Regions from separate parts of the Exiguobacterium sp. R-39 genome, predicted to be linked through region 2. Evidence: a T-box and tRNA genes for the amino acid it is inferred to sense, from the RefSeq annotation. Region 2 holds a T-box; the other holds one or more tRNA genes.
The links. The T-box of region 2 lies ahead of trpS (tryptophan--tRNA ligase). A T-box ahead of a tRNA ligase gene usually reads a tRNA of that ligase, here a tRNA-Trp.
Positions count from the first base shown of each region.

Region 1: it has a tRNA-Trp gene. The T-box ahead of trpS (tryptophan--tRNA ligase) is inferred to sense a tRNA for this amino acid. The anticodon was not compared.

Region 1 covers NZ_CP187965.1:690,249-704,955, forward strand. Annotated here, with positions in the region: rRNA gene ACP26N_RS03560 (23S ribosomal RNA) at 1-2,793, shown strand, start outside; rRNA gene rrf (5S ribosomal RNA) at 2,887-3,002, shown strand; tRNA gene ACP26N_RS03570 (tRNA-Asn) at 3,009-3,083, shown strand; tRNA gene ACP26N_RS03575 (tRNA-Ser) at 3,110-3,200, shown strand; tRNA gene ACP26N_RS03580 (tRNA-Glu) at 3,222-3,296, shown strand; tRNA gene ACP26N_RS03585 (tRNA-Met) at 3,308-3,381, shown strand; tRNA gene ACP26N_RS03590 (tRNA-Asp) at 3,393-3,468, shown strand; tRNA gene ACP26N_RS03595 (tRNA-Phe) at 3,476-3,551, shown strand; tRNA gene ACP26N_RS03600 (tRNA-Tyr) at 3,579-3,662, shown strand; tRNA gene ACP26N_RS03605 (tRNA-Trp) at 3,667-3,737, shown strand; tRNA gene ACP26N_RS03610 (tRNA-His) at 3,751-3,823, shown strand; tRNA gene ACP26N_RS03615 (tRNA-Gln) at 3,834-3,905, shown strand; tRNA gene ACP26N_RS03620 (tRNA-Gly) at 3,914-3,988, shown strand; tRNA gene ACP26N_RS03625 (tRNA-Cys) at 3,995-4,068, shown strand; tRNA gene ACP26N_RS03630 (tRNA-Leu) at 4,104-4,184, shown strand; tRNA gene ACP26N_RS03635 (tRNA-Gly) at 4,189-4,259, shown strand; tRNA gene ACP26N_RS03640 (tRNA-Gly) at 4,300-4,370, shown strand; gene queG (tRNA epoxyqueuosine(34) reductase QueG) at 4,458-5,603, shown strand; gene ACP26N_RS03650 (methylated-DNA--[protein]-cysteine S-methyltransferase) at 5,593-6,078, shown strand; gene trmL (tRNA (uridine(34)/cytosine(34)/5-carboxymethylaminomethyluridine(34)-2'-O)-methyltransferase TrmL) at 6,078-6,551, shown strand; gene ACP26N_RS03660 (DUF5366 family protein) at 6,795-7,361, shown strand; gene ACP26N_RS03665 (transglycosylase domain-containing protein) at 7,363-9,138, opposite strand; gene ACP26N_RS03670 (glucose-1-phosphate adenylyltransferase) at 9,344-10,504, shown strand; gene glgD (glucose-1-phosphate adenylyltransferase subunit GlgD) at 10,518-11,618, shown strand; gene glgA (glycogen synthase GlgA) at 11,633-13,084, shown strand; gene ACP26N_RS03685 (glycogen/starch/alpha-glucan phosphorylase) at 13,113-14,707, shown strand, end outside.
Region 2 covers NZ_CP187965.1:2,088,934-2,103,640, reverse strand. Annotated here, with positions in the region: gene ACP26N_RS11175 (beta-ketoacyl-ACP synthase III) at 1-192, shown strand, start outside; gene fabF (beta-ketoacyl-ACP synthase II) at 194-1,432, shown strand; gene ACP26N_RS11165 (peptide ABC transporter substrate-binding protein) at 1,738-3,384, shown strand; gene trpS (tryptophan--tRNA ligase) at 3,496-4,497, opposite strand; T-box leader at 4,550-4,754, opposite strand; gene ACP26N_RS11155 (DUF3899 domain-containing protein) at 4,811-5,191, opposite strand; gene ACP26N_RS11150 (peptide ABC transporter substrate-binding protein) at 5,462-7,078, shown strand; gene opp3b (oligopeptide ABC transporter permease) at 7,417-8,343, shown strand; gene opp3C (oligopeptide ABC transporter permease) at 8,343-9,374, shown strand; gene ACP26N_RS11135 (ABC transporter ATP-binding protein) at 9,402-10,475, shown strand; gene ACP26N_RS11130 (ABC transporter ATP-binding protein) at 10,475-11,428, shown strand; gene ACP26N_RS11125 (HD domain-containing protein) at 11,478-12,011, opposite strand; gene ACP26N_RS11120 (hypothetical protein) at 12,234-12,371, shown strand; gene spxA (transcriptional regulator SpxA) at 12,550-12,948, shown strand; gene mecA (adaptor protein MecA) at 13,118-13,744, shown strand; gene ACP26N_RS11105 (SDR family NAD(P)-dependent oxidoreductase) at 13,817-14,539, opposite strand; gene cls (cardiolipin synthase) at 14,601-14,707, shown strand, end outside.

The DNA.
Region 1 (14,707 bases), 1.4 Mb from region 2:
GAACCCACCATCCGTAATGGGATGGGACATGTTACATGAATACATAGTGTAGCGTGAGGCAGACCCGGGGAACTGAAACATCTAAGTACCCGGAGGAAGAGAAAGCAAATGCGATTCCCTGAGTAGCGGCGAGCGAAACGGGAACAGCCCAAACCGGAGAGCATGCTCTCCGGGGTTGTAGGACACTCTATACGGAGTCAAAAAGGAAGACAGTAGGCGAACGACCTGGAAAGGCCGGCCGAAGAAGGTGACAGCCCTGTAGCTGAAACTGTTTTCCCTCCAGAGTGGATCCTGAGTACGGCGGGACACGTGAAACCCCGTCGGAATCCGGGAGGACCATCTCCCAAGGCTAAATACTCCCTAGTGACCGATAGTGAACCAGTACCGTGAGGGAAAGGTGAAAAGCACCCCGGAAGGGGAGTGAAATAGATCCTGAAACCGTATGCCTACAAGTAGTCAGAGCCCGTTAATGGGTGATGGCGTGCCTTTTGTAGAATGAACCGGCGAGTTACGATAGCGCGCGAGGTTAAGCTGATGAGGCGGAGCCGTAGCGAAAGCGAGTCTGAATAGGGCGCCATAGTGCGTTGTCGTAGACCCGAAACCAGGTGATCTACCCATGTCCAGGATGAAGGTCAGGTAACACTGACTGGAGGTCCGAACCCACGCACGTTGAAAAGTGCGGGGATGAGGTGTGGGTAGCGGTGAAATGCCAATCGAACCTGGAGATAGCTGGTTCTCCCCGAAATAGCTTTAGGGCTAGCCTCGAGGTTGAGAGTTCCGGAGGTAGAGCACTGATTGGACTAGGGGCCCCCACAGGGTTACCGAATTCAGTTAAACTCCGAATGCCGGCAACTTATACTCGGGAGTCAGACTGCGAGTGATAAGATCCGTAGTCAAGAGGGAAACAGCCCAGACCGCCAGCTAAGGTCCCAAAGTGTATGTTAAGTGGAAAAGGATGTGGCGCTGCCTAGACAGCTAGGATGTTGGCTTAGAAGCAGCCACCATTCAAAGAGTGCGTAATAGCTCACTAGTCGAGTGGCGCCGCGCCGAAAATGTAACGGGGCTAAACATACCACCGAAGCTGCGGATTCCGTAAGGAATGGTAGGGGAGCGTTCCAAACCGCTGTGAAGCTGTACCGTAAGGAGCAGTGGAGCGTTTGGAAGTGAGAATGCCGGTGTGAGTAGCGAAAAGAGGGGTGAGAATCCCCTCCGTCGAAAGCCCAAGGTTTCCTGAGGAAGGCTCGTCCGCTCAGGGTTAGTCTGGACCTAAGCCGAGGCCGAAAGGCGTAGGCGATGGATAACAGGTTGATATTCCTGTACCACCGATCCACCGTTTGAACAATGGGGGGACGCAGGAGGATAGTGACGCATGCGGATGGAAGTGCATGTGTAAGTTTCGAGACCGTCTGATTGGCAAATCCGTCAGGCACCAAAGTCGAGGAACGATGCGGAGTCCCGTAGGGACGAAGGTCACGATTTCACACTGCCAAGAAAAGCCTCTAGTGAGGTGGAAGGTGCCAGTACCGTAAACCGACACAGGTAGGCGGGATGAGAATTCTAAGACGCGCGGGATAACTCTCGTTAAGGAACTCGGCAAAATGGTCCCGTAACTTCGGGAGAAGGGACGCTCTACATTGAGTAGAGCCGCAGTGAATAGGCCCAAACGACTGTTTAGCAAAAACACAGGTCTCTGCTAAATCGCAAGATGACGTATAGGGGCTGACGCCTGCCCGGTGCTGGAAGGTTAAGGGGATGGGTTAGCGCAAGCGAAGCTTTGAACCGAAGCCCCAGTAAACGGCGGCCGTAACTATAACGGTCCTAAGGTAGCGAAATTCCTTGTCGGGTAAGTTCCGACCCGCACGAAAGGCGTAACGATTTGGGCACTGTCTCAACGAGAGACCCGGTGAAATCATAGTACCTGTGAAGATGCAGGTTACCCGCGACAGGACGGAAAGACCCCATGGAGCTTTACTACAGCCTGATATTGAGGCTTTGTGCATGATGTACAGGATAGGCGGGAGACGTCGAGACCGGAGCGCCAGCTTCGGAGGAGTCACCCTTGGGATACCGCCCTTCATGCATAGAGTCTCTAACTCGCAGCCGTCATCCGGCTGGAGGACCGTGTCAGGCGGGTAGTTTGACTGGGGCGGTCGCCTCCTAAACAGTAACGGAGGCGCCCAAAGGTTCCCTCAGAATGGTTGGAAATCATTCGTAGAGCGCAAAGGCAGAAGGGAGCTTGACTGCGAGACCTACAAGTCGAGCAGGGACGAAAGTCGGGCTTAGTGATCCGGTGGTTCCGCATGGAAGGGCCATCGCTCAACGGATAAAAGCTACCCTGGGGATAACAGGCTGATCTCCCCCAAGAGTCCACATCGACGGGGAGGTTTGGCACCTCGATGTCGGCTCATCGCATCCTGGGGCTGGAGTAGGTCCCAAGGGTTGGGCTGTTCGCCCATTAAAGCGGTACGCGAGCTGGGTTCAGAACGTCGTGAGACAGTTCGGTCCCTATCCGTCGTGGGCGCAGGAAATTTGAGGAGAGCTGTCCTTAGTACGAGAGGACCGGGATGGACGCACCGCTGGTGTACCAGTTGTTCCGCCAGGAGCATCGCTGGGTAGCTACGTGCGGACGGGATAAATGCTGAAAGCATCTAAGCATGAAGCCCCCTCCAAGATGAGATTTCCCTTTGAGTAATCAAGAAAGACCCCTCAGAGACGATGAGGTAGATAGGTCACGGGTGGAAGCATGGCGACATGCGGAGCTGAGTGATACTAATCGGTCGAGGCCTTGTTCTAGCAGATGCATTGTTGATGACTTCAGTTTTGAGGGCGCGAGCCTTTCAAAAAAGCGCTTGACGTTATGGAAACATAATGTTAAGATGATAGATGTCTGGTGGCGATAGCCAAGTGGTCACACCCGTTCCCATGCCGAACACGGAAGTTAAGCACTTGAACGCCGAAAGTAGTTGGGGGCTTCCCCCTGTGAGGATAGGACGCTGCCAGGCGATCGTTCCGCAATAGCTCAGTGGTAGAGCAACCGGCTGTTAACCGGTAGGTCGTAGGTTCAAATCCTACTTGCGGAGCCATTTATTACTTCTTCACCACATGCAATGGAGAGCTGTCCGAGTGGCCGAAGGAGCACGATTGGAAATCGTGTAGGCGTCATAAGCGTCTCAAGGGTTCGAATCCCTTGCTCTCCGCCATAACATTTTCAATTATAAAATGGCCCGTTGGTCAAGCGGTTAAGACACCGCCCTTTCACGGCGGTATCACGGGTTCGATTCCCGTACGGGTCACCATTTTTTATCATCGCGGGGTGGAGCAGTCTGGTAGCTCGTTGGGCTCATAACCCAAAGGTCGTCGGTTCAAATCCGGCCCCCGCAATTATTACATACGGTCCTGTGGTGTAGCGGTTAACATGCCTGCCTGTCACGCAGGAGATCGCGGGTTCGAATCCCGTCAGGACCGCCATTATTAAGGCTTTGTAGCTCAGTCGGTAGAGCAGAGGACTGAAAATCCTCGTGTCGGCGGTTCGATTCCGTCCAAAGCCACCATATGATTTTTAATGTTTTCCCATTTGTGGGGGGGTAGCGAAGTGGCTAAACGCGGCGGACTGTAAATCCGCTCCCTCGGGTTCGGCGGTTCGAATCCGCCCCCCCCCACCACTTTAGGGGCATAGTTTAGCGGTAGAACTACGGTCTCCAAAACCGTCAGCGCGGGTTCGATTCCTGCTGCCCCTGTTTTATTATTATGGCGATTGTGGCGAAGTGGTTAACGCACCGGATTGTGATTCCGGCATTCGTGGGTTCAATTCCCATCAGTCGCCCTTTTATTATTGGGCTGTGGCCAAGTGGTAAGGCACTGGATTTTGATTCCAGCATGCGAAGGTTCGATCCCTTCCAGCCCAGCTTTTTGTGCGGAAGTAGTTCAGTGGTAGAATACGACCTTGCCAAGGTCGGGGTCGCGGGTTCGAATCCCGTCTTCCGCTCCAATAAATGGCGCCATAGCCAAGTGGTAAGGCAGAGGACTGCAACTCCTCTATCGTCAGTTCGATTCTGACTGGCGCCTCCAATAATTCTTAATTGAATAGTTTTGCAAGAGATTGTGCCGGTGTGGCGGAACTGGTAGACGCGCACGACTCAAAATCGTGTTCCTTTGGAGTGTCGGTTCGATTCCGACCACCGGTATCTTGCGGGTGTAGTTTAGTGGTAAAACCTCAGCCTTCCAAGCTGATGATGAGGGTTCGATTCCCTTCACCCGCTTTTACCTTTGTACGATCTCATTTAAGATTCACCTGATTATGCGGGTGTAGTTTAGTGGTAAAACCTCAGCCTTCCAAGCTGATGATGAGGGTTCGATTCCCTTCACCCGCTTACCTGAAAAGAGCAACGTGTCGTTTTTAATTGACACTTTGCTCTTTTTGTTTAGCATGGAGATAAACAAGCGAAAGGAGAGATACGATGCAGGGGGAATTGTTGAAAAAAGAATTGCAGAGGTATGCCAAAGAAATTGGTATCGATGAATTCCGTATTACGACAGCGGATCCTTTTCTGGTGATGAAACAGCGTCTCATTCAACAACAAGAAAAAGGATATGCTTCCGGATTTGAAGAACCCGATCTTGAACGGCGGACGACACCAACGCTGTTACTGGATGATGCCGTCTCCATCATCGCAATCGCCGTCGCTTATCCAAGTAAGCTCAAGGATGCTCCGCGTGGAAAAGAAGGGGAACGGCGCGGAATCTTTGGACGTTCTTCTTGGGGACTGGACTACCATCAGGCTCTGAAGCAGCGATTGACATTGCTGGAAGAAAAAATTCAAGAACTGATCCCCGGAGCTCGATCACGTTCGATGGTCGACACGGGAGAACTGGTCGATCGTGCGGTCGCAGAACGGGCAGGGATCGGATTCAGCGGGAAAAACTGTTCCATCATTAGCGAGGAACATGGTTCTTATCTTTATTTAGGAGAATTGATTACAGATCAATATCTGCCTCCGGATGAGCCGGTCGAAGAGTTGTGCGGTTCCTGCAATAAATGTCTCGATGCTTGTCCAACGGATGCACTGATTGAACCGGGTGTCATCGATGCGAAACGTTGCATCTCGTTCATTACGCAAACGAAGACTCTGATTCCTGAACATTTCCGATATGCCCTCGGAAATCGTTTATACGGTTGTGATACCTGTCAGCAAGTTTGTCCATACAACCGGAAAAAACATGCCACACAACACAGCGAACTGCAACCTGATCCGGAACAGGTCAAACCGTTACTCATTCCGTTGCTTTCTCTTAGTAATCGTGAATTTAAAACACGGTTTGGTTCATTATCGGGTGCATGGCGTGGGAAAAAACCAATTCAACGTAACGCCGTCTGTGCGCTCGTACATTATCAAGACCGGACGGCACTCGAGGCTTTGCGAGTGATGGCTGAAACCGATCAGCGGGAAGATATGCGAGCCCTTGCCGTCTGGGCAATTGGTCGGATTGCCGGTCAAGAAGCAAAAGACTATATCCAAGGGCGTCTGTTGACTGATTCTGCGGAAGATGTTCAAGTGGAAGGGAATCGTTTGCTTGAGGAATGGGGGAGCGGGCATGCCGTATAAAAAATTGACCTATACGTTTGGTGAGTTGGTTATCGGGTGGGAAGAAGATGAAGTCGTCTATCTCGATTTTGGACATGACATGAATCGTCTGAAGCAATATCTTGACGAAGCTGCCTATTATGAGGCACCGTTGCCTGATTTTCTAGCCGATGCACTTGAAGCATATGAACGAGGACAGCCGGGCGCATTGGATGACGTTCCTTGCCGGCTAGAAGTGACCGTCTTCCAGCAGCGTGTCTTGGAAGCGTTGAGATTGATTCCGTTCGACCAGACAGCAAGTTATGGACAACTGGCACGAATGATTGGTTCCGAAAAGGCGGCCCGTGCAGTCGGAGGTTCTTTGAATCGGAATCCAATCGCTTTGATTTATCCCTGTCACCGGATTATTGGGGCATCCGGTAAAATGACGGGTTTTGCCAGTGGCATTGCCCATAAAGAAGCGCTGCTTGCGCATGAGTTAGGAGAGAAGAATTAATGGCCATTCACGTCGTCATGTATCAACCAGAAATTCCACAAAATACAGGTAATATTTCACGGACATGCGCAGCGACGCATTCAGTCTTACATTTAATACGACCGCTTGGGTTTTCAACGGATGATAAACAGTTGAAACGGGCAGGTCTTGATTATTGGGAGTTCGTTGATGTAAGGTATCATGATTCGTTGGAAGAGTTGTGGGATAAACATCCGGATGGGACGTTCTACTATATCACGAAGTATGGCGAAAAATATCCAAGCCAAGTGGATTTATCGAACGTTGAAGAAGACTACTTTTTTGTTTTCGGACGCGAAACAAAAGGATTACCGTTAAACGTCATTGATGAGAATCTGGATCGTTGCATCCGTCTTCCGCAATCGAATCTTGTTCGTTCGCTCAATGTCTCGAACACGGCTGCCATCATCGTGTATGAAGCACTCCGGCAACAAGGATATGCGAATCTACTGTAAAACAACAGATCCCCCTGACCCGAATGAACGGGCAGGGGGATTTGTTTTATTCGTTACCTTCAGGTTTTTTGTTGTAGCCTGCAGTAAAAATCGCTGTCAAGAAAGCGAGGCTAACGCCTACCATTAAAATAAATGCCATTTTTGCTTCCCCCTTTAGTCTCAATAACCGATATAATCTATTATAGTATACTTGTAAGTGTAATTGTGTGCTACATATGAAATTTCTATGAATGGAGATTCGAAATGCGGACGAACGTCTACTTATTGAGTTATGCCCCTCTGATCAGCATCCTGCTGTTCAGTACGTCTCTTGCGATTGCTACGTCTGAGCTTGCACTGACGTGGTTGAATGACGTCGGGGTCTACGACGAGCTACTACAAATACTTAGTGCACGTAACACGAAGTTGCTCGTATGGCTTGGCTTTTTAATCATTTATTTCATGATCTTCAGTTCTTTGAAACTGATTTCCGATACGATTAATCAGCTTGGGTTTGCGTTTTTCATCAAAGAACAGGTGGGAACGACATTGAGTATGTTACGCCCCGGCAGTATTCTCCTGTTAATCGGAGGATGCATCAGTTTTGCATTCATGACATCGTTCCCGTTAGTTTGTCTCGTACTGGCAAGTTCTTTTTTATTCTATTTTTTCTTTTACGTGTTTCAAATCAGTAAAATGACCTCCACTGCAGGAGCCATCGGACTAGTGGTATTTCTTTTTCTGGCATGGGGCATATTACTGGCCGGATTGACCTGGGTCGGACTGAGCTTGTTCAATTCGCTAGGACAAGCCGTTTTGTTTACGAAATAAGTCATTGGACAATCGAAGCCCACGTTCTGACCTGTAATGTACTGTTCGCTTCGCTTGGGAAGGCACGGGGAATATCTGCCCCAAGCCAGATTCCTCCGACATGTTGATTCTTTATGCCGACAAACCACATGTCTTTATTGTCATTTGTCGTACCGGTCTTGCCTCCTGTATAGGCAGGATTAGAATCATAACCCAAGCGTCCTGTTCCATAGGTCATGACGTTGTGGAGCCCTTTGCGCAGTAATTGGTTTGTCCGGCTCGACCAGATCCGGTCCGTTGACATCGTATGCCGGTAAAGTGCTCCCTGATCCGTCGTGATGGTGCGGATCATCGAAGAGGGACTGTAAAGTCCATCATTGACAAAGGTTGTATAGGCACTAGTCAGTTCAAGTGGACTGACGCCATACTTCAACCCGCCTAATGCACTGTTGTAGGAATTATCTTCTTCCGTCCATTGACTGAACCGGAACGGTCGGATCGTCTTCAATCCTTCATTAAACGAAACAGAAAAAGCACGTAAGGCTGGTGTATTGTAGGAGTAAGCAATCGCATCAGCAATCGTCACGCTTCCGAGAATCCGGTTGTTACTGTTTTGCGGACAGTACCCGTCAAAACAAACAGGACTTCCGTCCAATCGACTCGTTAATGTTTTTTTCGTCTTTTCAAGGTAGGGACCATAAACAAGTAATGGTTTCAACGTTGACCCAGGCTGACGGTAAGACTGAACCGCCCGGTTGAGCTGTCCCGGTACATTGGACTTGTTGCCGACAAGTGCTGTTACACCACGTGTATCTCCATCGATTCCGACGTAAGCGCCTTCAATCGGTTGGGGGAGTTGTTGAATCGCTTGTTTGGCCCGCGTCTGTTCTGCCGGATCAAGATAAGTCTGAATGACGGCGCCATGTTGATGTAAATACTGTTCAGCCTGTGACATGCTCAAATTTTTTAAAGCGGCTGTTTGGCGGATTGCTTCTGATACGCTGGCATCAATGTAATCAGGATACCGGATGGTCGGCTTATGAAACGAAAGGTTGACCGACTGCTTCCGGGCTTTGTTTGAAATGTTTTGCGTCTGCTGCAAAGCTTTTAAAATGCGTTGTTGGCGTTTGCTTGTATTTTTCGGAAACCGCAATGGATTGTAAAGAGACGGATTGTTTGGAATCGAAGCCAAATAGCTGACTTCCGCCCAGTTTAAATCTTTTGCATGTTTTCCAAGATAGGATGTTGCTGCGAGTTCGATGCCGTAGATATTATTCGCAAAATAAGCTTGATTGACATACGCCGTTAAAAGCTCTTTTTTTGAATATTTTTGTTCCAATTCGATCGCAATCAAAATTTCTTTTATTTTTCTAGTATAGGTTTTTTCTGTGGAAAGATAAGTCATCCGTGCCAGTTGCTGGGTGATGGTACTCCCGCCTTGACCTTTGTTATCGCCGGATTGATTTTCTGTAAACGCTCGCAAAATACCGGTGATATCATAACCGTCATGTTGATAAAATCGCCGGTCTTCAATTGCAATGAAAGCCTGCTCGACCTTTGGCGGTAAAGCATTTGCTTTCAAATCATTCCGGCGTAACCCGTCATAAAGCTCGAGGCGTTCTTTTTGGTACGTGACAGTAATCGGTTGATACGATGCGAGGGGGCGATCAGTCGTTTTTTGATCTGCCCAACGGAACAAATCCTGGGCAAGATCCAACTGATTACGAACTGAAAAAAGTGTTAGTACTAAACTAAAAGCTAAAGCCAACACTAAGGTGTATCCGGTCGTGATTCTCATGAAAACTCCTTTCAAACGGCATTTCATTCCTATTATCGGTCTTTTATGGAGAAAACAGTAGAGAAATTTAAGAAATTTGTATTTTAATAAACCTATTTTGCAGGAATGTTATATTAAAAAGAGAAAAGGTGGGTATATAAGAGTATCTGTATAAATTAAAACACATGATTGATGGACAAAAAGAGCACAAACTGGAGGGGACGAAATGGCTAAAAAGAATGTCGTCGCGATGTTGCTTGCTGGCGGAGAAGGAAAACGTCTAGGAGCACTTACGAAACACACTGCAAAACCGGCGGTCGCGTTTGGAGGGAAATATCGAATCATTGATTTCCCGTTATCTAACTGTACGAACTCAGGAATCGACACAGTAGGAGTCTTGACGCAATATGAACCACTTGAACTGAACCGCTATCTTGGAATCGGAAGTGCCTGGGATCTTGACCGCCGTAACGGTGGATTAACGATCCTGCCACCATACCAAGCCCAAAACGGGAAAAACTGGTATGAAGGAACGGCGAATGCCATCTACCGGAATATGAGTTACATCAACCAATACGATCCAGATTATGTGCTTGTATTGTCAGGGGATCACATCTACAAAATGGATTACGAAAAAATGATTGAGGAACATCGTCAAGGGGGAGCAGACGTCACGATTTCTGTTCGCGAAGTCCCTTGGGAAGAAGCACCGCGCTTCGGGATCCTGAATACGGACGAAGATCTTCGAATCAATGAATTTGAAGAAAAACCGGAAAATCCGAAATCAAACCTGGCTTCGATGGGAATTTACGTCTTTAACTGGGATGTCTTGAAACGTCACTTGATTCAAGATGCCGGGGATGCAGAATCAAGCTTTGACTTCGGGAAAAACATCATTCCGAACATGCTATTTGAAAACCTAAATATTCGTGCCTATAAATTCAAGGGATACTGGAAAGACGTCGGAACAATCCAATCACTTTGGGAAGCCAACATGGATTTACTTGCAGCGGATCCGGAGTTTGATTTGTATGAACCGTCTTGGAAAGTACACTCCGTCAATCCAAATCAACAACCACAGTACATCGGGAACAATGCTTCAATCGATACTTCGATCATCAACGAAGGATGCCATATCGAAGGCGAAATCAATCATTCGGTTCTCTTTTACGGCGTTGACGTCGCAGAAGGTTCACTTGTGAAGGATTCGGTCATCTTCCCGAACGTTAAGATCGGTAAAGACGTCACGATTCACCGAGCGATTCTCGCAGACGGCGTCGTCGTAGAAGACGGGGCAACAATCGGAACACCGAACGGCGAAGTCTTTGTCATCGAAGCGAACAGTGTCATTCCGAAAAATGAAGTCATCAAAGAAGCGATCCAATAAGGGGGAAGTACCGATGAAAACAGATTTACTAGGAGTCATCAATCTGAGCGGTGAAGAAGGATTCTTTAAAGAATTGACGGAACACCGCAACTTGGCTGCCGTACCATTCGCAGGTCGTTATCGACTCATCGATTTCACATTAACAAACATGGTTCAAAATGAGATTGCGAATATCGGTGTCTTTACACTTGAAAAATACCGGGCCATGATGGATCATCTTGGATCCGGCAAAGAGTGGGACTTGGACCGGTCAAACGGCGGATTATACATCTTCCCGCCGGCTTTATCACAAGATGCCCATGAATTCCGTGGTGATTTATCAAACTTCCATTTACACCGCGACTTCTTTTTACGCAGTAAAGAGAACTACGTCGTGATTACAGGATCAAATATTTTATCCGCTGTTGATTATCGCGATGTGCTGCGTGAACATAAATCATCCAATGCCGATATTACGGTCGTTTATACGAAGCGTGATTTGCCGTGTAACTATTGCCGTCCGATTCGTTTTAGTGAACAGAACCGTGTGACGGCAATCGGTTCACGCGGGTATGAACCATCGGATGAGACGTTCTACATGGAAACAGTTGTCCTGTCAAAAAACTTGTTCGTCCGTCTCGTTGACGAAGCAATCGGTCGCGGGGAATATGATTTGCTTCAAAGCATCATTCGTTCTCAATTAAACCGACTTCATGTCCATGGTTATGAATACACAGGTACATCACAAGTGATTCATTCCCTTCGTTCGTACTACCGTGAAAGCATGCTGTTACTCGAACAGTGGGGAGCAATCAACGACTTCCAACACGTTTACACGAAAATCAAACACGAACCACCGACACGTTACTTACCGGGATCTACAATCAAGAATTCACTTGTTGCGAACGGATGTAAGCTAGAGGGAACGGCAACGGACAGCATCCTCTTCCGTGGTGTCAAAGTCGGAAAACATGCGCGTATTAAAAACTCGATCATCATGCAAAAATCAGTCATCGAAGAAGGCGCAGTCGTTGAATACGCGATCCTTGACAAAGAGGTAACAGTGAAACGCGGACAAGTCATCCGTGGAACGGCTGAAGAACCGATTGTCATCAAGAAACAAACAATCGTTTAAAAGGGGATGTCATTATGAAGGTATGGTTTGCTGCCACAGAAGCGACACCATTCATCAAGACAGGGGGGCTAGCTGACGTCGTCGGCTCGCTCCCTTTAGCGCTTGCTGAAGAGGGTGCGGAAGTTTCGGTCATTTTACCGAACTACGGTCAAATTAAAGAACAATACAAACAAGAGATGGAATTTTTATTTGATTTCATCGTCCCGGTCGGATGGCGTCAACAATTTGGAGCAGTCTTGCGTCTAAAACAAGACGGTGTGACGTTTTATTTCATCGACAATGAATACTACTTCAAGCGCGATGGTGTAATTTATGGTCATTATGACGATGCGGAGCGTTTTGCGTACTTCTCAAGAGCGGTCCTTGAAATGATTCAACGTGTCGATGCAGAGGAAGTACCGGATGTCATCCATTGTCATGATTGGCAAACCGGCGTCTTACCGGCTTTCTTACGGATTCATTATCAGCATCTCAACCGTTATCAGGAAATCAAAACGGTCTTTACCATCCATAACCTGCAATATCAAGGTGTCTTCCCGGAAGAAGTACTGGGTGATCTGCTTGGTCTTAGTCACGAACACTTCACTGCAGACGGAATCGCCCATAACGGTCTCGTCAACTATATGAAGGCTGGTCTTGTCCATGCCAATCAAATTACTACTGTCAGCCCGTCTTACCGTGATGAAATCATGGATCCCTACTACGGGGAAACACTGGAACCGGTCTTACAACACCGTGCCGTCGACGTCCGAGGAATTTTGAACGGAATTGATTACAGACAGTTCAGTCCGGATACGGATGAACATCTGGTAGAAAACTATGATGTGAAGACGGTTGAAGAAGGTAAAGCAGTGAACAAGGCAGCCTTACAACAGGAACTTGGCTTACCGGTCAATCCGGATGTGCCGTTATTTGGCTTTGTCTCACGTCTTGTCGATCAAAAGGGAATCGATTTACTCGCCCATATCCTGCCTGATCTGTTCGAACTCGATGCACAGTTCATCATTCTTGGTTCGGGAGAAGCGGAGTATGAAGGGTTGTTCCAGCATGCGTCAACGATTCGTCCGGACAAGGTAGCTTCCTACATCGGTTTTGATGTCGGACTCGCCCAACGGATTTATGCCGGCAGTGACGCCTTCTTGATGCCGTCACGTTTCGAACCGTGTGGCCTTAGTCAATTGATCTCGATGAAGTACGGTTCGTTGCCGATTGTTCGGGAAACCGGTGGCTTGCGTGACACTGTCCAACCATTTAATCAGTTCACTTTAGAGGGAAATGGCTTCTCGTTCTCGAATTATAATGCGCAAGAGTTCCTGGATGCAATTAAACGGACGATTGAGACGTATCATGATAAACCTGTATTCAAACATCTGATCGAAACAGCGATGCAAGAAGACTTTAGCTGGATTCGCTCCGCTGATGAATATTTGGCGCTCTATCGTTTAATCGCACCGTCTGTTGACTGAAGGGGATTACGGGAAATGGGGTTTTTAGATGTTCCAAGACAAAGAGAAGTTCAAGAAGAGGTTTAATGAGCGGTTTATTTCCATGCATGGTAAAGCATTGGATGATGCAACAGAAAATGACGTTTATCAAACGTTAGCCTATATGGTACGGGAATACGTCACAACGGATTGGATGCGGACGAAAGAAGCTTACATCCATAAAAAAAGTAAACAAGTCTATTATTTTTCACTTGAATTTTTACTTGGTCGATTCCTCTACAATAACTTGTTGAGTCTCGATGTGTTAGAAGAGGTACGAAGCGGTCTTTCAGAACTCGGCTATGATTTGGCTGATTTGACGGAAGAAGAACCGGAACCGGGTCTTGGGAATGGAGGACTCGGTCGTTTAGCAGCCTGTTTCCTTGATTCACTCGCAGCACTCGGCTTACCGGGCCATGGAAACGGCATCCGCTATCAATATGGATTATTTAAGCAAAAAATCATCGACGGCTACCAAGTCGAACTTCCGGATAACTGGTTGAAGAACGGCAACATGTGGGAAATCCGTCGTTCCGACAAAGCGGTCGATATTCCGTTCGGAGGAAACGTGTGGTTGGAGGAAGTGGAAGGCGGCAAGTATCGTGTTCATCATGAACCGGCAGAAATCGTTCGTGCTGTTCCGTATGACATGCCGATCGTCGGTTATCAGAACGGCATCGTCAATAACTTACGTCTATGGAGTGCTGAATCACCGTATGACGACGATGAACTGTTAAGCCAACACCGCGGCAACTACAAAGACTTACTCAGTCACAAACAAGCCATTCAGACGATTTCTGAATTCTTATATCCGGATGATACGACATATGAAGGCAAAGTCTTACGTCTGAAGCAGCAGTATTTCTTCGTCTCGGCAGGACTCCGGAGTATCTTATTGTCACATAAAAAACGAAACACATCGCTGAAGCATTTAGGAAATCAAATTGCGATTCATATCAACGATACGCATCCGGTCGTTGCGATTCCTGAATTGATGCGGATTTTGATTGATGAAGAGGAATATTCTTGGGAGGAATCATGGCGGATTACGAAAAGTGTCATGTCCTTTACAAACCATACATTGCTTTCGGAAGCTTTGGAACGCTGGCCGGTTGATCTGTTCCGCAATCTATTGCCGCGCATTTATCTAATCGTCGAAGAAATCAACCGTCGATTCTGTAAGGATGTCCTTGATAATTATCCACATCTGGAAGCGAATATGCGTGAAATTGCCATTATTGCGGACGGGATGATCAACATGGCGAACTTAGCCGTCGTCGGTACCCACTCGACGAACGGTGTAGCCCAAATCCATACGGAAATCCTCAAGCAACGCGAAATGCGTTTGTTTTATGAGATGTTCCCGCTTCGCTTCAATAATAAAACGAACGGAATCACACATCGACGCTGGTTCCTGTTATCGAATCCGGCACTTGCAAATCGTGTAACGGAAGCAATCGGGGACAGTTGGATCAATCATCCGTCTGATTTACAAAAACTGACGAAATTCGCAGAGGATACCACGCTTCAACAGGATATCCAGGCAATCAAGTTGGCGAGTAAAAAAGAATTGGCAGAGTTGATTGAGAATGAGACGGGAATCGT
Region 2 (14,707 bases):
GAAGAAGAGAAAGTGATCGTGACGATTGACGAACATGCGAATACATCTGCTGCGTCAATACCACTTGCACTAGAAGAGGCACGGCGACAAGGAAGATTGTCACCGGGGACGACACTTGTCCTCGCCGGATTCGGCGCAGGTTTGACATGGGGGGCAGCTTACATTACTTGGACTAAAGGGGAGAACACATAAAATGATGAGAAAACGTGTAGTAGTAACAGGTATGGGCGCACTGACGCCAATCGGTAATGATGTCGATACATTCTGGAATGCGTTAAAAGCCGGTGAAAACGGGATTCGTCCGATGGAACGTCTTGATATCGATGAGTATCCGACGAAAGTAACAGGAGAATTACAGAATTTTGATGTCACGGAATTCATTGAAGCAAAGGAAGCCCGGAAAATGGACCGTTTCGTTCATTATTCGCTCGTCGCAAGTATGGAAGCCGTCAAAAATGCTGAACTGGATGTTAAAGCCAATGCTGAACGTATCGGCGTCTGGATCGGATCAGGAATCGGCGGCGTCGAGACGATTGAAAAACAGGCGAAAATCTATTTTGAACGGGGACATCGTCGTGTCAGTCCATTCTTCATTCCAATGATGATTCCAAACATGGCAAGTGGCCAAGTTTCGATTTATACAGGAGCAAAAGGACCGAATAACTGTTCCGTCACTGCATGTGCTTCCGGTACAAACGCGATTGGTGAAGCGTTACGCGTCATTGAACGCGGCGACGCGGACGTCATGATTGCCGGTGGAGCAGAAGCACCGATTACCAATCTTGCTTTTGCTGGTTTTTGTGCCAATAAAGCGATGTCGACGAACCATGATCCAAACACGGCAAGCCGTCCGTTTGATGAAGGCCGTGACGGATTTGTCATGGGAGAGGGTGCCGGAATCCTGGTACTTGAAGAGTATGAACATGCGATTGCCCGCGGTGCCAAAATCTATGCAGAAGTCAGCGGATACGGATTAACAGCCGATGCTTACCATATCACAGCACCAGATCCAGACGGCGACGGCGGAGCGCGCGCAATGGCGATGGCGATTCAAGATGCAGGTATTGAACCGGCCGCCGTTCAATATATTAATGCTCATGGAACAAGTACGCCGATGAATGATGTACTTGAAACGAAAGCGATCCATACCGTATTTGGAAATCATGCTGAAAAATTAGCCATCAACTCGACGAAGTCGATGATTGGTCATTTACTAGGCGGTGCCGGTGGAGTAGAAGCCATCGCGACAATTAAATCGTTGCAAGAACAAATCGTTCACCCGACGATTCATTTGGAACAACCGAGTGAAGGGTGTGATCTTGATTACGTGCGCGAGGGAAGCCGGTCATGGGATGTGGAGTATGCCCTCAGCAACTCGCTTGGGTTCGGTGGTCATAATGCTTCACTCGTCTTTAAACGCTATCACGCGTAATATCGCATAGGAATAGAAGAAGGAAAAGCGATTTAACGGTTCGGATGACCGTTAAATCGCTTTTTTTGAATAAAGAAATTTAGCTTTATTTTATAAAAAGTCACACAAAAAACTAAAAATTCCACTTATTTTCAAATTGTTTTGAAAAAATATTTAGAAAAATCGGATAAAAGGTTTGCAAAATTATCAGAACATTGTAAACTATTTGTAACGAGAGGTTTTGGTCGAATAAAAGTAACGACTTTTTTTTTCGCTCAAAAACCTTAGATTACTAGCTTTGGAAATTTTAGGGGGGTCATCGTATCATGAAAAAGAAAAGTTTTGCACTGGCTACATCTGTAGCCCTCGTTTCAAGCGCGTTCCTTGCAGCTTGTTCGACGACTGATTCAAATGACACATCATCGGGCGACAAAAGTTCAGACAAAAAATCAAGTGAGCAAACGCTAAACTTGACCGAAAGTGCTGATATTCCGACGCTTAACCCAACAACTTCTACGGATGCCGTGTCGTTCAACGTCTTGAACAACACGATGGAAGGTCTTTATCGTTTAGATGACAAGCAACAGCCGACACCAGGTATTGCTGAAAGTCACACAGTTTCTGACGATAAATTGACGTACACATTCAAGCTACGTGATGCTAAATGGTCGGACGGTACACCAATCACAGCAAAAGACTTCGAATATGCTTGGAAAGAAGTCTTGAACCCGGAAAATGCTTCGCAATACGCGTATGTCTTCTACAACATCGAAGGTGCTGAAGAATACAACACGAAAAAAGGCGAGCGTGATGCGGTTGGCGTCAAAGCAGTTGACGACAAGACATTCGAAGTCAAATTGAAAGCACCAGCGGATTACTTCCTTGGTTTAACTGGATTCGGTCCATTCATGCCGAAATCGGAAGAACTTTCGAAAAAAATCGGTAAGGACTTCGGTTCGACAGCAGATAAATCACTTTACAACGGACCATTCAAGTTAACAGAATGGACACGTGAACAAGGCTGGAAAATGGTCAAAAACGACAACTATTGGGATAAAGATAGCGTCAAGTTGAACACAATCAACGTCAAGGTCGTTAAAGAAACTTCAACAGCAGTTAACCTTTACGAAAAAGGCGATATCGACCGTGCTGGTCTCTCTTCAGAATTCGTTGCTCAGTATCAAGATAATGACGAGTTCAAAACAAAGGGTGAATCTACAATCTTCTACCTTTACTTGAACACGAAAGTCAAAGCATTAAACAACGAAAAAATCCGTCGCGCAATCGACATGGGTTACAATAAAAAAGGAATCACGGACGTCATCTTGGCGAACGGATCACTTCCTGCAAACTATCTCGTACCAAAAGATTTCGCGAAAGATGCTGACGGAAAAGACTTCCGTGAAAAGTACCCGACATTCAACGAGTACAATGCAGACGAAGCGAAAAAACTATGGGAAGAGGGCTTAAAAGAGATCGGTCAAAAATCGGTTGAACTTGAGCTTCTTAACTACGATAGTGATGACGCGAAGAAAATTGGTGAGTTCTTGAAAGGTGAGCTTGAGAAGAACCTTCCAGGCATGAAAGTCACAATCAAGCAACAACCGTTCAAAAACAAACTTGATCTCGAAAACAAAGGCGACTTTGAGTTCTCATTCGCCGGCTGGGGTCCTGACTACCAAGATCCAATGACGTTCCTCGATCTCTTCTTGACTGACGGACCATACAACCGTGGTAAGTGGTCAGATAAAGAGTACGATAAACTCATCAACGATGCAAAAACACAAACGGATGCTACAAAACGTTGGTCAGAGCTTCAAGAAGCAGAGAAAATCCTTCTTGATTCTGCAGCCATCTCACCTGTTTATCAGCGTGGACGTGCATTCATGGTTAAACCATACGTTAAAGGGATTGTCGAACATAACTTCGGCGCAGATTTCTCGTACAAATGGGCTTCAATCGAAGGTAAATAAGTATAAAAAGCGTTCCCTTAACTGGGAGCGCTTTTTTTGTTGCGCAAATAAAAAAACCTTTCTTCTAAAAAAATAAGAAGAAAGGCAAGAATCGTTGAAAGACACCTAAAATTATTTCTTTACTTTTGCGCGTTTCCGTTGGAGTCCCATCGCTTTTTCGACTTTCGCCAATTTACGTGAAGCAACCAGATCTGCTTTGTCGCGACCATTGTCAAGAATCAAATCGAGTTCTTCTGAATCAATTAAGTCGTAATAACGTTGCTGGATCGGTTCTAGTTCAGCAACGATGACTTCTGCGACATCTGATTTAAATACACCATAGTTCAATCCATCATACTTTGCTTCCAAGTCTTTGATTGAAATACCAGCCAGCAATGAATAAATTTCGAGCAAGTTTGAGACGCCCGGTTTGTCTTCCCGGTCAAATCGAACGATCCCCTCGGAATCCGTTACGGCAGACTTGATTTTTTTGCGAATCACGTCCGGAGCGTCGAGCATCGAAATATAGCCTTTTGGATTTGTATCCGTTTTTGACATCTTTTTATCGGGAGACGTCAAGCTCATGATACGGGCACCCGTTTCGGCGATGACCGGCTCCGGCATTTTAAATGTTTCGTAATAGCGGCTGTTAAAACGTTGCGCTAAGTCACGTGTCAACTCGATATGTTGTTTTTGATCGTCGCCGACTGGAACAAGCTCTGCATCATATAAGAGAATATCGGCTGCCATCAAGGTTGGATAAACAAATAATCCAGCACCAATCCGGTCTTTGCCTTGCGACTTATCTTTATATTGTGTCATACGTTCTAGTTCACCCATACCGGACAGACATGTCAGCATCCACCCGAGCTGAGCGTGCGCTTTAACTTCCGACTGGACGAAGATTGTTGATTTTTCAGGATTGAGTCCGCTTGCGATATAAAGTGCAGCAAGCGCCCGTGTATTGTTCATAAGTTCAATCCGGTCAATTTCGACCGTGATGGAATGTAAGTCGACGATACAGTAATATGCATCGTGTTCGTCCTGAAGATTAACAAAGTGTTTCATCGCGCCAATGTAGTTACCAAGCGTCACCGTACCCGTTGGCTTAATGCCTGAAAAAATCGTTTTCATGAGAATCCCTCCAAAAAATGAAATAAAAAAGATGACACATCCCTTGAATCATTCAAGGGACGAGTCATCGCGTTGCCACCCAAGTTGCTAGAAAACTAGCCGCTCATTTGCTGTAACGGGCAGACCCGTCTGATTCTACATCATTTCGAATCAGCCACTCCGAAGTCCATTCCATCTGCGCCGACTGTCCATTTCCACCATCCATGGACTCTCTGTAAGTGGTTATCAGATGTACTACTCTCCATCACTGTGTTCTCGTATAACGTTATCTCCACTTTAGCACATGTTTCTTCTAATCGTCATCAAAATTCCGTCAAATGAACGATAAGAGTAAAGAGACGACGATACAAATAAAACCACTCGAGAGATAAGGAACCGTCCGGTTAGAAGCCCGCTTTTGTTTTGCTTTTAAAAGTTCACTTTCTTCATCCTCGTCTTCGTAATAATCCCCATCGACTTCCCGTAACTTCGCTTCCCGTTGCTTTTTAAAGCCTGCAGTGATGCCTTTAAAAAATCCATTGGCAGACATATTGGAGAAGAATCCGATAGCAAGTAACAGGAAGCCGGCAATGAACAAGCCGCCTGACAAGTGATAAACAAATGAATGGGTAGCGTCGGTGGCGACGGCCCAAATCGTGTAGACAGTTGTTAAAATCAAAGCAATCAGAAGCGGGCGTAATAGTTTAGCAGACATGATGAACCTCCTACGGCAAGATGATGATTTCATTATACGCAAAGTCAAGGATTGTTACGACTCTGTACTATTCAGGACGTATAAAATAGCAAATAGTGTGACTATTCACTTGACGATATTGTTATTCTCACATAAAATCAATTTATCACTTCGTTTAAGTTTTTGAAACTAGGTCAATGCGTTTTGGGGAACGTTGAGGCAGTTTCGACGAGATGTCCAAAAATCGTTTATATTAAGCGGTTTTGAAAATGAAAAGGAGATGACTCACCGATGAATAAAAAAACAGTCGGTCTCGCGTTATCAGTTATGCTTGCAGGAAGCGTTGTACTTGCAGGTTGTTCAACAACAGGTGACGGAGATAAAGATGCAGGTTCTTCTAAAGGCAAAAAAGTTTTACGATTAACGGATACTTCTGATATTACGACGGTCGATCCGGCACAAGCAACAGATGCAGTTGCGTTCAACATGATCGGAAACACGATGGAAGGTCTTTACCGGTTAGACAAAGACGGGAAAGCGATTCCGGCACTTGCTGAAAAAACAGATATCTCAAGTGATAACCTCACATATACGTTTACGCTTCGTGATTCTAAATGGTCAGATGGTACACCAGTCAAAGCACAGGATTTTGAATTTGCATGGAAACGTGCCGTCGATCCAAAAACTGCTTCCGGTTATGCATACATCTTTGATACGGTCAAAAATGGTGCTGATGTCTCACAAGGAAAAAAACCAGTCGACGAGCTAGGTGTCAAAGCGATTGACGACAAGACACTTGAAGTTAAACTCGAACGTCCGGCACCATACTTCCTTTCACTCACATCATTCGGAACGTATACACCAATCAGCGAAGATTTCTATAACAAAAACAAAAAAGACTTCTCGCTTAAACCGGATAAACTTCTTTACAACGGTCCTTTCGTTTGGACATCTTGGAAAACGGATTCAAAACGTATTCTGACGAAAAACGAAAACTATTGGGATAAAGATGCCGTTAAACTCGATGAGGTCTCGATCAGTGTCGTTAAAGATAACTCTACCGTTGTAAATCTGTATGATACGGACGAAATCGATTATGCCGGCCTCACGTCAGAGCAAGTTGCGACATATGAATCAAAACCTGAATTCAAGACCGCACTCCGTTCATCGATTGCTTACTTGAAGTTCAACAATGAAGACGCCACAATGAAAAACGTCAATGCGCGTAAAGCGATCGCACGGGCAATCGATCCAAAAGGGATCACGGATACGTTACTTGCGAACGGTTCGATTCCGACTACAAGCTTCATTCCGAAAGAATTCATCAAAGATGACGCAGGTAAAGACTATACAAGCGACATCAATTGGTTCGACCGGGATGCGAAAGAAGCAGCTGATCTTTGGAAAAAAGCAAACGGTGATAAGAAAGCAACGATTGAACTCTTGTCATTCGATAGCGAAGACGCGAAGAAAATCAGTGAATACATGAAGGGACAGATTGAGAAAAACCTTCCGAATGTCACTGTTGCGATCAAACAACAACCGTTCAAAAATAAACTGGATTTAGAAGCAAAAGGCGATTACCAAATGTCTTATGCGCTTTGGGGTCCGGACTATCAAGATCCAATGTCGAACTTATCGATCTTTGAATCGACAAACAGTCAAAATGACGTCAAATACAAATCGTCTGCCTACGATAAATTGTTGAACGCTGCCAACGAAGAATCAGATGTCGCAAAACGTCTTGATCTCTTTAAACAAGCAGAGTCACAATTGATCGAAAAAGACCAAGCGATCGCACCGATTTATCAAGCGGGTGCTGCATTCCTGAGTCGTCCGACGGTCAAAGACTTTAACCGTCAAGTTTTTGGTGCTGACTTCCAGTACAAATATGTTGATGTGAAGTAATTGAAAATGGGAGCGTCCTTGAGAACGTTTTCAAGGAACGCTCCTGTTTTATACGATTTTTTCTGAATGGAAACTCATTTTGTTAGCAGAAATGTGAAATTTTCGTAAAAAATAGGTTCTAATTACTTTGTTAGCAAAGTATAATGGAATCAAACGAAAAATTCTGAAATATTGGTTAACTGTGAAAAAACAGCGGCCAGGGGGGCGTCAATCAGTCCAAAATAAAAAAGAATTTTAATTTTTACGACAAAATTCTTGAATGTTCCGACAATTTTGGGTCATACTGATTTTATTGATGTTTCGAAAAAAACAGAAAATCTTTATAGGGGGTGCCATCTATGGGCCGTTATTTAGCTCAACGCCTTGTTTACGGCGTACTGACGTTTTTACTCATCGCTTCGTTCACTTTCTTCCTAATGGATCTGTTACCAGGTTCACCGTTCCAAAACCAGGAGAAACTTTCTCCTGAACAGTTAGATATCCTGCGGGATAAGTACAACTTGAATGATCCGCTTCCACAACGCTATGCAGCGTACATGGTCAACTTAGTTCAAGGAGACCTCGGTGTATCATTTAAATATGACAGCCGTCCAGTAACAGATTTGATTATGGAACGAATTGGACCATCCGCTCAATTAGGTATTCAAGCCCTTGTTCTCGGTGTAGTTCTTGGTCTTGTCCTCGGTGTTGTCGCGGCTCTTCGCCACAATACAGCAGTTGATTACGGTGCGATGTTCATTTCGGTACTAGGGATTTCCGTGCCATCATTCGTATTTGCGTCACTTCTTCAATATTATATCGGAGTGAAATGGGGCGTATTGCCAGTAGCCTTCTGGGAAAGTCCAGCACATACGATTCTTCCGACCGTTTCCTTATCGCTTGGAGTAACAGCCTCAATTGCCCGTTTCGTTCGAACGGAGATGCTTGAAGTCACCGGTCAGGATTACGTGACACTTGCTAAAGCAAAAGGCCTAGACGGTCAATCGATCACTTGGAAACACATGGTGCGTAACGCCTTGATTCCAGCCATCACGATTCTTGGACCAATGACAGCAGCCTTGATTACAGGAACATTCGTTATTGAAAAAATCTTTGCCGTACCGGGTCTTGGTGAATTGTTCGTTTCGTCCATCACACAAAATGACTATACGGTTATCATGGGGACAACGCTGTTCTTCTCGGCAGTCTTTATCTTTATGATCTTGCTCGTCGATATTCTGTACGGTGTCGTCGATCCACGGATTCGTTTGGGGGGTAGCAAATAATGGCAGAACAAAATTCAAACGCAAAAGCAGAACAGTTCGACTCATCACTGTTCCAACCAGTAGAATTTAATGAACAAGCGGGTGAGCGGATTGCCGGAAAAAGCTTAAACTTCTGGCAGGATGCCTGGACACGCCTTCGTAAAAACAAAGCGGCAATCCTGTCGCTCGTCATCATCGTCATCATCGCACTGTTATCACTCTTCGGACCGATGTTGTCCGGTAGAGATGCTTATACCCAAACGATTACTCAAGCTAAACTACCGCCAAAAATTACAGGTCTTGAGTGGGCTGGTTTTGACGGAATGGCAACACTTGGTGAAAAGCCAATCGATTTTTATGAAACGAAACAAGTCAAAGATACATTTTGGTTTGGTACGGACCATCTCGGTCGTGACTTATGGTCACGTGTCTGGGAAGGAACACGAATTTCACTCTTCATCGGTCTTGTCGCAGCAATCATTGATGTTCTAGTCGGTGTCACGTATGGCGGAATTTCTGCTTACTACGGTGGACGTGTCGATAATATCATGCAACGGATTGCGGAAATCCTGACAGGGATTCCGAACTTGATTTTAATCATCTTGTTCATCTTGATTCTTGAACCCGGAATCACGACCATCATCCTCGCGATGACGATCACCGGCTGGATCGGGATGAGTCGACTCGTCCGCGGACAGATCCTGAAACTTAAGAACCAGGAATTCGTTCTTGCAGCACGCACACTTGGTGCTTCTAGCGCACGTTTAGTATTCAAGCATTTGATTCCAAATACACTCGGTACAATCATCATTTCATTGATGTTCACGATTCCAGGTGCAATCTTCTTCGAGGCTTTCCTAAGCTTCATCGGTCTTGGTCTTGCTCCACCACAACCATCACTGGGTACATTGATCAATGAAGGGTACAAAGAATTAAAAACATTCCCTTACTTGCTCGTCATCCCATCGACAATCCTCGTACTTGTCATGATCAGCTTTAACATGCTAGCCGATGGATTACGTGATGCGTTCGACCCACGTCTGCGTCGCTAACGGAAATAAGAGAGGAGTTCATCCACAATGGAAACTATTTTATCAGTACGCGACCTGACTGTCGCTTTCCATACGTATGCTGGGACGGTTCAAGCCGTCCGCGGCGTATCGTTTGATTTAAAGAAAGGCGAAACACTTGCCATCGTTGGTGAATCCGGTTCAGGTAAATCGGTTACATCAAAAGCTATCATGCGTTTGATTCCAAATCCTCCCGGTGAAATCACGAAAGGTGAAATCATGTTTGACGGCCGTGATCTGGTCAAACTCTCTGATAAAGAGATGCAAAAAGTACGTGGTCGTGATATCGCGATGATCTTCCAGGATCCGATGACATCATTAAATCCGACGATGACCATCTTCAAACAGATTGCCGAAGGTTTGAAACGCCACCAGGGATTGACAGGCGATGCAGCTAAAAAACGGACGTTAGAATTACTGACACTCGTCGGAATTCCGAACCCGGAAGCACGTCTGAAACAATATCCGCACCAACTATCAGGCGGGATGCGTCAACGGATTGTTATCGCGATTGCACTGGCTTGTAATCCTAAAGTCTTGATTGCCGATGAGCCGACGACAGCACTCGATGTTACGATTCAGGCACAGATTCTTGAGTTGTTAAAAGACATCCAGCAAAAAACAGGTACAGCTATCATCTTCATTACACACGATCTTGGTGTCGTAGCGAACATGGCAGACCGTGTAGCGGTTATGTATGCTGGGAAGTTGATTGAAAAAGGAACGGTCGATGAAATTTTCTATGAGCCACGTCACCCTTACACATGGGGACTGCTTGGATCAATGCCACGACCGTCTGACGATCGTTCGCAAGACTTACCGGCAATTCCTGGAACACCACCGAACTTATTGCACCCACCACTCGGTGATGCATTTGCACCACGTAATCAGTACGCAATGAAAATTGATTTCGAGAAAGAACCTCCGTTCTTCCCGATCACAGATACTCATGAAGCGGCAACTTGGTTATTACATCCACAAGCACCGTATGTAGAACCACCGGTAGCCATCCGCGATCTTGCGCTGAAATATCGTCCAGATAGCACATTCGCGAAATCGCTTCTGAAAGGCGGTCTAAAGTAATGGAGAATCGTAGTAAATTACTTGAAGTAAAGAACCTCAAACAACACTTTAATATCGGTCGTGGTCGTGTCGTCAAAGCAGTTGACGGTTTATCATTCGATATCTATGAAGGAGAAGTTCTTGGTCTTGTTGGAGAGTCAGGTTGTGGGAAATCGACAACGGGGCGTTCAATCATCGGTTTATACGATGCGACAGACGGAGAAGTCCTTTTCAAAGGTGAAAATGTTCATGCTAAAAAATCGCGTAAAGAGAAATTGAAATTCAACCGTTCGATGCAGATGATTTTCCAAGATCCATATGCATCGTTGAACCCACGGATGACGGTCGGGGATATTATCGCTGAAGGAATCGATATTCACGGTCTTGCCAAGTCGAAAGACGAGCGGAACAACCGTGTATATGATCTTCTTGAAACAGTTGGTCTAACGAAAGAACACGCGAGTCGTTATCCGCATGAGTTCTCAGGTGGACAACGTCAGCGGATCGGGATTGCCCGTGCGTTAGCCGTCGAACCAGACTTCATCATTGCCGATGAGCCAATCTCTGCACTAGATGTATCGATTCAAGCCCAGGTCGTCAACCTGATGAAACAATTGCAACGTGATCGCAGTCTGACGTATCTGTTTATTGCCCATGATTTATCAATGGTCAAATATATCTCAGATCGAATCGGAGTCATGTATCAAGGTCACCTCGTTGAATTGTGTGATGCGGATCGCCTTTATGAAAATCCAGTCCATGCCTATACGAAATCCTTGTTATCAGCAATTCCACTTCCGGATCCAGAGCATGAGCGAACACGTAAGCGGATCATTTATGATCGCCCGACAGGCGGAGCGGTTGGGAAATCGAGTGAAGACTCAAGCATCCCGCCGTTGCGCGAAATCGAACCGGGTCATTATGTCTCGATGACAGATGCAGAACTCGAAGCGTATCAAGCACAACTTGTGTAATTTAACCAAACTAAAAGGCATTCCTGAAGTTATTCGGGAATGCCTTTTTTTAATTTTCGGAAGCAATACGGGGAAGGTTGTTGAAACGGTGGACAACCGAGTCAAGAGCATGCAGACGGCTGACGGCTTCTTCGAATGGAATTTTCTCATAATGATGAAGACCACCCGGTTGTTCTTCAAGCGTATCGGCATCATGGACCAATTGTTGCAATGGAGTCCGGTTAATCGTCCCCGGTGGTAAATAGGAATCTGTGTGCAACAGAACGGCAAGGGCGATTTCTTTTGCCCGTTCCGGTTCTTCACCGAGACGAATCAGTAATTTATGGGCCCGTTCCGCTCCTTTGATCGCATGGATGTCATTTTGACGGTAGAGATCATAATTCCATGTGCCGTCTGTATACCATTCATAATGACCGATATCATGAAGCAGGGCAGCCTTCGTTGCTGTATCTGCATCCAGACCACGCTGGGTAGCGAGTCTCAACGCCTGTTCTGCTACAGAAATGGCATGATTCAAGCCGGATCGTGCTAAATATTTTTGGGCAATCGGATGTTCAATAATAGTGACAAGGGTAACTGGCATAAAAAATAACTCCTTTCACGAGTAAGTATTTCTATACACTTTACGTGAAGTGGCGAGCAATTGCAACTATTTACTAAAGACAAATCGACAATCTCACATAATTAATTGCTTCAAGTAGGAATAGAAATCAGGTAAACGTGGTATACTAATTAATGTAGAAGATGATAATTTAGCTTTCGTTGGTTAACAGTTCTTTTTTCGGACCGAGTGAGGTGTCGGAGTATGAAAGAACGTGATAAAAAGAAAAAGTTGAAAAAACGCCTTTTGCGGGACATTTTCGAAAAAAAATTAAAAGAGATTAAACTCCCTAAAGCAAAAGAGACGATTTCTCAACCCTTTGATCACACACCAGCTTGCTGAAGCCACCTGGTGGCTCTAGCAAGTTTTTTTACGAAAAGTTCTTTCATCTCAAAACATATATCGGGTTTTATTTTTTAATGAAAATCAAAGTAAACTGTCAAGTAATAGAATCATCAACTACTGGGTAATAAATTTACGCAGGAGAAATGATGTGAAATCAGGGGGAGGATGTTTTTCAATGGTAACACTCTATACTTCACCAAGCTGTACTTCTTGTCGTAAAGCGCGCGCGTGGCTTGAAGAACATGAAATCCCATTTGTGGAACGTAATATTTTCTCAGAGCCATTATCGCTTGATGAAATTAAACAAATACTTCGTATGACAGAGGACGGAACAGATGAAATCATCTCGACACGTTCGAAAGTCTTTTCAAAATTAGATGTATCGGTAGAAAACTTATCGTTACAACACTTGTATGATTTGATTCAAGAATATCCAGGTTTATTACGCCGTCCAATTCTGATTGACGAAAAACGTCTTCAAGTTGGATACAACGAGGATGAAATCCGCCGCTTTTTACCGCGAAAAGTCCGTACCTTCCAGTTGTTGGAAGCTCAGCGCCTTGTCAACGAGTAAATTGTCATGAGCACGCTGCTTTCTGAGCAGTGTGCTTTTTGTTACCGCCTAAAAAGGTTAAAATAGAGATAACAAAGGAATATACCCTATATGTTTAATGATTCTTTTGAATCTATGTGAAGTGCTCGTTCGTATACTAGATAAGAGCGAGAGGAAAGGAGTGGACATATTGAAAATCGAACGCGTCAATGACAACACCGTCAAGTTCTTCATTACGTACACGGACATCGAACGCCGCGGCTTCGCCCGAGACGAGATTTGGTACAACCGTGAACGTGGAGAACAGTTATTCTGGCAGATGATGGATGAAGCGAATGAAAAAGAGTCCATCTCCTTCGAAGGTCCACTATGGATACAAGTACAGGCATTTGAAAAAGGTTTAGAAGTCACCGTTACAATCGCTAAAACAACGATTGACGGAGAACAAGTTGACGAAGATGAGTTGGATTCGTTACTTCGTTCCGCAATGTCTGATGCGGAAGAAAAAGAAACGGAACTCAGTCAAGATGTCTTATTTGAAACAACAGATTTCGAGCATATCATTGCCCTTAGCCAATATGCAGAAGCACCGATCTTCGAAGAAGTGAAAACGTCTCTTTATCAAAAAGACGGACTCTACCTGTTGCACCTTCACTTTAAAGAAGAAACAGAAGTGGAAGAACAGGAAAATGTAATGAGTCTGATTGCAGAGTACTTGAGCTTTAGTGAACAGACGATTCATCCTGTAGCAGAGTATGGAAAAATAATCGTACCTGGCGATGTCTTTACGTTCATTCGGAAGCATTTTCCGAATTAACAGAATCAAACGGTACAATCAAAAAGGACTGCTCCAATTTGTTTGGAAGCAGTCCTTTGTTGTGTAGAATAATCAAGTGAGGGTGTAACCGCCATCGACGACTAAGGTTTGTCCATTGATGTAACTTGCTTTATCGGATAATAAAAAGCAGACGACTTCTGCGATTTCAGACGGTTGAGCCGCTTCACCACGTAAATGATGTTTCATCGCTAAATCAAACTTATCTTTTCCACCATATAAGGAATGACTTAACTTCGTGTCGACAGGACCGGGACAGATAGCATTAAAACGATATTTTCCGTGAAACCGAGCAGCATATGTTTTCGTAAGCGTAAGAAGAGCACTCTTGGAGGAAGCATACGGCAAGAGCATGGCAGGGAATTTAACATGTCCGACAATTGCACTGTTATTAACGATGGAAGCACCACGACTCAGCCGTTTGACTGCATGTTGAATGATCTGCTCCGGTGCATGATAATTGACTTGAAAGACTTCGCTCTGTTGGTCAGTCACCCGTTCTGGTGCAACCGGCTTTCCGAAGGTTCCGGCATTGTTGAAAATCCCGTCAAGTATTGGGAATTGTTCTTTTGTGTCTTCGAAAAATCGATCGATGTCGGATGGAATCGACAAGTCGACTGGAAAGAAGTTGATCCGTCCTTCACCGCGACGTTCCAAATCGTGACCACGTTCCTCATTTCGTCCAAGCGCAAGGACAGTATGTCCTTCTTGTGCCAGTTGTAAGGCGGTAGCTTCACCAATTCCGCTTGTTGCACCAGTCACTAGATACGTTTTCATTTTGAATCGTCCCTTCTACATAAAAGTATGTCATTCATAACAAATTACAGGAGGGGATACCATGTTGCGACGTGTCCAATTACTTATGACGCTGCTGTTGACAGTCAGTCTGATCGGATTTCTTTCTTATTACTGGAGTGTGTACATGGTAGGATGGCTCTCTCTCGT